DNA from 3 places in the Duganella sp. CY15W genome. Region 3 is predicted to be linked to each of the others. Evidence: riboswitches for the same ligand, from Rfam matches in the RefSeq annotation. Region 3 holds a riboswitch; each other region holds the start of a gene.
What was found. A riboswitch is a leader RNA that binds a small molecule or an ion and turns the genes downstream of it on or off. The one in region 3 is predicted to bind cobalamin.
Positions count from the first base shown of each region.

Region 1: another riboswitch for cobalamin. It lies ahead of GTP58_RS30595 (TonB-dependent receptor domain-containing protein); the one in region 3 lies ahead of GTP58_RS06560 (CbtB domain-containing protein).
Region 2: another riboswitch for cobalamin. It lies ahead of GTP58_RS01275 (MotA/TolQ/ExbB proton channel family protein); the one in region 3 lies ahead of GTP58_RS06560 (CbtB domain-containing protein).

Region 1 is NZ_WWCQ01000010.1:1,429-3,683, forward strand. It holds gene GTP58_RS30585 (adenosylcobinamide-GDP ribazoletransferase) at 1-555, shown strand, start outside; gene GTP58_RS30590 (histidine phosphatase family protein) at 552-1,070, shown strand; cobalamin riboswitch at 1,075-1,294, shown strand; gene GTP58_RS30595 (TonB-dependent receptor domain-containing protein) at 1,365-2,255, shown strand, end outside.
Region 2 is NZ_WWCQ01000001.1:267,704-269,958, forward strand. It holds gene GTP58_RS01265 (cation-translocating P-type ATPase) at 1-220, shown strand, start outside; gene cueR (Cu(I)-responsive transcriptional regulator) at 217-603, shown strand; cobalamin riboswitch at 656-877, shown strand; gene GTP58_RS01275 (MotA/TolQ/ExbB proton channel family protein) at 1,044-1,640, shown strand; gene GTP58_RS01280 (DUF2149 domain-containing protein) at 1,642-1,977, shown strand; gene GTP58_RS01285 (cobaltochelatase subunit CobN) at 1,964-2,255, shown strand, end outside.
Region 3 is NZ_WWCQ01000001.1:1,409,206-1,411,460, forward strand. It holds gene GTP58_RS06550 (cobalamin-binding protein) at 1-65, shown strand, start outside; gene GTP58_RS06555 (histidine phosphatase family protein) at 62-640, opposite strand; cobalamin riboswitch at 680-800, shown strand; gene GTP58_RS06560 (CbtB domain-containing protein) at 841-1,056, shown strand; gene GTP58_RS06565 (CbtA family protein) at 1,070-1,840, shown strand; gene GTP58_RS06570 (AAA domain-containing protein) at 1,999-2,255, shown strand, end outside.

The DNA.
Region 1 (2,255 bases), on a different contig from region 3:
GGCATCTACGCCACCGGCGCCTTCCATGAAGATGGCTTTGCCGATATGTGCGACGGCTTCGGTGGCGGCATGACGCAGGAGCGCGTGCTGGAGATAATGAAGGACTCGCGCATCGGCGCTTACGGCGCGATCGGCACGCTGTGCATGCTGGCGCTGAAACTGGTGACGCTGTCCATGCTGCCGCCGCTGGCCGCGATTGGCGCCTTATTCGTGGCCCATCCGCTTTCCCGCCTGATGGCGACCTCGCTGATCTGGCGTCTCGATTACGCGCGCGCGGAAGGCAAGGCCAAGCCGCTTGCACAGAAAATGAGCAACCGCGAATTCCTGATCGCCGCACTCACCGTTGTCCTGCCTGTCGTGGCGGCCGGTGCGCTGCACTGGCTGCCAGTATCTGCGCTGTTCAGCGGCGTGGTGGCGACGGCCATCGCGACGTTCTGGCTGGCCCGTAAATGCGTGCACCGCATCGACGGCTACACGGGCGATTGCCTGGGCGCGGTGCAGCAGGTGACGGAAGTGATGTTCTATCTATGCGTCCTGGCCAGCTTCACCCGATGACGCTGATACTGGTCCGCCATCCCCAGCCGCTGGTCGCACCAGGCATCTGCTACGGCAGTACCGATCTGGCGGTCGCGCCCGAGCAGCTGGAGCAAACGCTGGCGACGCTGCGGCTGCCCAGCGATCTGCCCATCTACTCCAGCCCCCTGCGCCGCTGCGCCCAATTGGCCGCCCGCCTGACGCCATCGCCACACTATGATGCCCGCCTGGCCGAGATGCATTTCGGCGACTGGGAAATGCAGCCATGGGACACCATCCCCCGCGCGGCCATCGACGCCTGGGCTGCCGACACGGTCAACTACCGCCCTGGCGGCGGCGAGAGCGTATTGCAGATGGCGCAGCGCATCAGCGCATTCCACACGGCGCTGCAAGGCCAGTCGGCCATCGTCATCTGCCACGCCGGCGCCATCCGTTTGCTCACTGCGTGCCACGCCGGCCTTGCCCCTGCGGAGATGGCGCGACAGGCCGCGCAAAGCGCCCATCAAATCCCCTACGGCTCCACTTTGACCCTTTAAACCCGTATAATGTGCGGGTTTTGGTGCCCGCATGTCTGTTCAGACCTGCAGTTAAACGGGAAACACGAAGCCATAAAAGCCAACGTGTGCTGCCCCCGCAACGGTAAGCAAGCGTCGCCGCTGTACGCGACACATCACCTCTTATAACCACTGTGCCGAGGCATGGGAAGGTAAGGTGGTTCCACTTGTTAGCCCGGATACCGGCCAAACCAGGTGGAAGCGGGCTGCCCCTCGCTTCTGTTCACAATTGGCCAACGGGGACGTCGGCCGGTTGCTACTAACAGAAATAACATCATGACCCTTCGTATCTCCCGTCCTGCGGCGCTGTCGTCGCTGGCATTGGCCATGGCTGCCTGCTACGCGCACGCCGAACCAGTCAACAATGGCACCGTGGTTGTCACCGCCACCCGTACCCCGCAACCGCTGGCCAACGTCATCAGCGATACCATCACGATCAGCGCCGAGCAGATTTCGGAATCGGGCGCCGGCTCCATCATCGACCTGCTGCAGCGCCAGCGCGGCATCGAGATCGCCCGTAACGGCGGTGCAGGTACGGCGTCCAGCGTCTACATCCGTGGCGCCAACAGCAACCACAATATCGTGCTGGTGGACGGTGTGCGTATCGGTTCCTCGACCACCGGCGCCGCCAACTGGAGCGCCATTCCGCTGACCGCGATTGACCATATCGAAATCGTCTACGGCCCACTGAGCTCCCTGTACGGCGCCGACGCCATCGGCGGCGTCATCCAGATCTTCACCAAAAAAGGCAAAGGTACGCCAAGCGTGACGGCCTTCGCAGGCTACGGCAGCGACAAGACGCGCGAAGCCGACGCCACCCTGTCCGGCGCCACCGGCGGTGAGCATAGCTTCAGCTACGCGATCAGCGCCGGCAAGGAAAAATCCGACGGCTTCTCGGCCACCCGCCCGGCCAGCGGCTCGTACAACCCTGACCGCGACGGCTACGACAAGGAAAACGTCTCCGGCCAATTCAGCCTGCAACTGGCGCCCGGCTACGAAGCCGGCGCACTGTTCTTGCACAGCAAACTGGATTCGCAGTACGACAGCGGCGCGTCAGCATACGATGTCCGCAGCAAGGCGCTGTTTGAAACCGCCGCCGTCTACGGCAAGGCGCAGTTTGTATCGAACGTCGACACCCTGCTGCAATACGCAGAGAGCAAGGACAAC
Region 2 (2,255 bases), 1.1 Mb from region 3:
GGCATTGGTGGCTGCCGCCATCTCGATCTCGCGCCGTAGCTACAGCAAGATCCGCCAGAACCTGTTCTGGGCCTTTATCTATAATCTGATCGGCATACCGCTGGCGGCCTTCGGCCTGCTCAACCCGATGGTGGCAGGCGGCGCGATGGCGCTGAGTTCCGTCAGTGTCATCAGCAATGCGCTGCTGCTGCGCCGCTGGAAACCGGAGAATCAAGCATGAACATTGGACAAGCCGCCACTGCCAGCGGGGTCTCCGCCAAAATGATCCGCTACTACGAGAGCATCAACCTGATCCCGGCCGGCAAGCGCACCGACGCCGGTTACCGCATCTATGGCGACAACGATGTGCACACGCTGCGCTTCGTCAAGCGTGCGCGCTCGCTGGGCTTTTCGCTGGAGCAGATCGCCGGCCTGCTGTCGCTATGGCAGGACAAGGCGCGCGCCAGCGCCGATGTGAAAGCCATCGCGCTGGGGCATGTCAATGCGCTCAATCAGCGCATCGCCGAACTGACCGAAATGCGCGACACGCTGCAATCGCTGGCCAGCTGCTGCCACGGCGACGACCGCGCCGATTGCCCGATCCTGCAAAGCCTGGCGCAGTGAAACGCCGTCTGCTGTGCTGTAAATGGTTTGAGACGCGTCAGGCGCTTCGCGTATAATCTCGCCACGTTTTGGTGCTCGCGCCTCTGTCCAGAGGTGCAGTTAAACGGGAAACAGGGAGCCCTCCAGGGCCAACCTGTGCTGCCCCCGCAACGGTAAACAAGCGTCGTCCCCGCGTCGACTATCCGCCTCGTATATGCCACTGTGCCTCGTGCATGGGAAGGCCAGGCGGATTCGCTTGCCAGCCCGGATACCGGCCAAACAGGGGGATGCGCCATCGGCGCTTCTATTCAATCCGCTCACGGGGAGGTGAGCTGATTGCATCTGTAGTCCATTCATTTTTATGCATTTATACAGCGCGCCGCGGCAGTGCCGGCTGGTGGCCATGTCTTGTGCATGCGTCGCCGGCGTATCTTTGCGCGCTGATTTTTCGGGACACCTCCATGTTTACTCTGCCTGTTGACGCGGCGATCCATGCGATCGAGACGCTGCTGTACTCCATCTCCAACGTGCTTTACCTCCCCGTTTTGCTCGGCATTGCCGCGCTGGTGCTGCATATGCTGTTCTGCTTCGGCAGCTTTGGCGCCGAATGGCTGGAACGCCGCCGTGGCGTGCGGATGCTGGTCGCCACTGCGAAGCAGGAGATGTCTGCCGTGCTGACTGCGCAGGAAGGCGATCCTGCACTGGATGCGCGCCTGGAACGCATCGTGCAGCGCGCCGATGCCAGTGGCGTGCGCCGTCTGGATGGCGTGCGTTTCGTGGTGCGCGTCGGCCCCGCGCTGGGCCTGATGGGCACCCTGATCCCGATGGGTATTTCGCTGGCCGGTCTGGCGCAAGGCAATCTGCCGAAGATGGCGGAATCGATGACTACTGCGTTCACCGCCACCGTGGTCGGCCTGGCCTGCAGCGTGGGCGCCTACGTGCTGACGCTGGTGCGCGAGCACTGGCTGCGCAGCGATCTGACCGAGATTGCGTTTGCCGCCGAAGCGCTGCTGGCATCGCACGGCGCCAAGCCGCATCTGGTCCGCGCGGAGGCCTGAGATGCGCTATCTGAACAAGCACCGCTACAGTAAGCTGGGCGAACATGGCGAAGATCCCTTGTCCGGCGTCGCCAATCTGTTTGATGCCAGTATCGTGTTCATCGTGGCGATGATGCTGGCGCTGTTCTCGGCCTGGAACATGATGGATTTGCTGGACCCGAACTCCGAAGTCACCATCGCCAAAAAATCGGCGGACGGCCATGTCGAGGTGCTGACCAAGAAGGGCGCTGAAATCAAGGTCAGCAAAGTGAGCGACAAACCGTTGTCGGGTTCCGGCAAGCGTCTGGGTACGGCCTATCAGCTGCCGGACGGGAAGGTGGTCTATGTTCCGGAATAAGCTGTGGACACTGGCCCTGTCGTTGCTATCGTTGCTGTCGCTGGTCGTTGGCGGCCATGTTCATTCGGCACAGTCGCCGCGCACGCTGGCGCTGATGCTGGGCGATATCGAGTCGCGTCCCGCCGTGCTGGCGGTGCGCGGTTTGCAGGCAGAGTTGAAAGAGCTGAACGTCGCGGTACGTATCATCCCGGTCAACAGCCTGACGCCGGCCGACCGCAGTGCGCTGGCTAACGCGGATGTGGCGGTCATCAATGTCAAAGGCCGTCAGGCGATAGCGG
Region 3 (2,255 bases):
AAGGCACGGCCGCCTTGTGCGAGAAACTCGATATCGCCCGGCAGCATCGCAAGAATGGTGGCTAGGACACGCTATCCTGCGGGCTTGTGATCCAGCTCCACCCACGCGCTGAGCGCCGCAACTCCGCCAGTGACAGCGGCGCGACCTCAATGCGGGCATGCGCGGAGAGCGGGGCGCCGAGCGCATGGAGAATGGCCGCGCGAATGACCGAGGCATGCGTCAGCGCGATGACGGTCCCGGACGTGTGAGGCAGCGCATCCAGCCATGCGCCGACCCGGGCGACCAGCGCGCCAAAGGATTCGCCGCCGTGCGGCGCCGCCTGCGGATCGCTGAGCCACGTTGCCAATGCGTCCGGTTCGGCGGCCGCGACATCGGCAAGGCGTTGTCCGGTCCAGCGGCCAAAATCAATTTCTGCCAATGCAGGCGCGATGGCGGCCTCGAGATTGAGCAGGCGGGCAGTCTCGCCCACGCACACGGCGGTGCTGCGGAAGGCGGCCGCTGCCTGCATGGCTTCGATACGCGGACGCCACGCCTGTGTCGCTTCAATGCCACGTTCATCGAGCGCATCGTCGGACGGAAAGCGTCCGCTGCGCATTGCTGCCGTGGCTGCATGGCTGATGAGTAATAAGCGTAAGTGCATGAATCTCTTTCCGCCTAAGCGATGAATCAATTTCTGAAAGAATAGTGCGTATAATGCGGGCGTCGAGATACGGAAACCGGTGCAAGTCCGGTGCGGTCGTGCCACTGTAATCGCTGCTGTCCAACAGCCGAAAGCCAGACCCGAATCGAAGCAGCAACCCTTAATTTTATAGTGGGCACGTAACCCCGGGAGAATTTATTATGAACGTCGGCACCCTCAATCCAGCCCTGGAACCTGTCGTCAGCCCCATTCCTGTCAGCGAACTGTTGCCATGGCTGGTATTTGGCGGCCTGTTAATGCTGCTTGCCATCTACTTTGTCGGTGCCGAGCAAGGCGCCACCTCCCTGATTCCCGGCATGTATGTGCATGAATTCGTGCACGATGGCCGTCACCTGCTCGGCTTCCCCTGCCACTGATCGGGAGCACAACATGGTAGGTAAGTTTTTAGTACGCGGCATGCTCGCGGGCGTTGTTGCGGGCGTGCTGGCGTTTGGCTTTGCCCGTTTCTATGGCGAGCCGCAGGTGGAGCAGGCGATTTCGCTGGAAGATCATGGCGCCGCTGCGGGCGGCCACTCCCATGGTCCTGCCGAAGCATCCGTCCATACCCATGAACACGAGCACGAGCATGAAGAAGAGCTCGTGAGCCGGCCCACGCAGGCAGGCCTCGGCCTGCTTACCGGCGTGGTGGTGTTCGGCGCAGCGGTTGGCGGCTTGTTTGCGCTGGTGTTCGCCTATGCCCACGGCCGCGTCGGGCGGCTTGGCGCCAGGGCATTGTCCGCCTGGCTGGCACTGGCCGCGTTCACGACGCTGGTGCTTGTTCCTAATATCAAGTACCCGGCCAATCCGCCCTCAGTGGGGATGGCCGAGAGTATCGGCTATCGCACCGACCTGTTTTTCCTGATGATCGCCATTTCGATCACGGTCATGGTGTTTTCGCTCAAGGTGCGCGGCGCGCTGGTTGCCCGGCTGGGCGCATGGAACGGATCGATTGCCGGGGCAGGCGTGTTTGTAGCAATCACTGCTGTCGTCCTCAATCTGCTGCCGGCACTGAACGAAGTGCCGTCGAACTTTCCCGCAGCGCTGTTGTGGGAGTTCAGGATCGCCGCAGTCGGCATTCAACTGCTGATGTGGACTGTGATCGGACTGCTGTTTGGCTGGCTGGTAGAGCGGGTTCAACGCACCGGTATAAGGCGCCATTGACTAATTGGTGAGCGCTGAATAAATAAAAACGAAGGCTGTCAATGGTTCGAATCCGGATCATTGACAGCCTTTATTATTTGGAGATAAGGTTGGCGCAGCTGCTGCCGAGTGTCGGCTCGCGATATGTTTTCACGTAAGCGAAGATAGGCAAGGAACGTATGGTTTCAATCTGGGTGAATGGCGAAGACAAGACCGGGAAAATCAGTGATTGGAAAATATGGTGGGGCTATAAACAAGGTGAGCTGATGCTGACTTGTATTTTTCCTTCTGGTAAATCCTTTCATAGTCCATTGAGTCATTGCAGGGTTGAACCTACTGTTATTGTGCCTGGCGGGCTGCTGTCAAAAAAAGACGGCGCGCTGTTTCAAGCCGTTGAGGACGTACCGATTTACGGCGGACGGTTTGCCGTTATTCG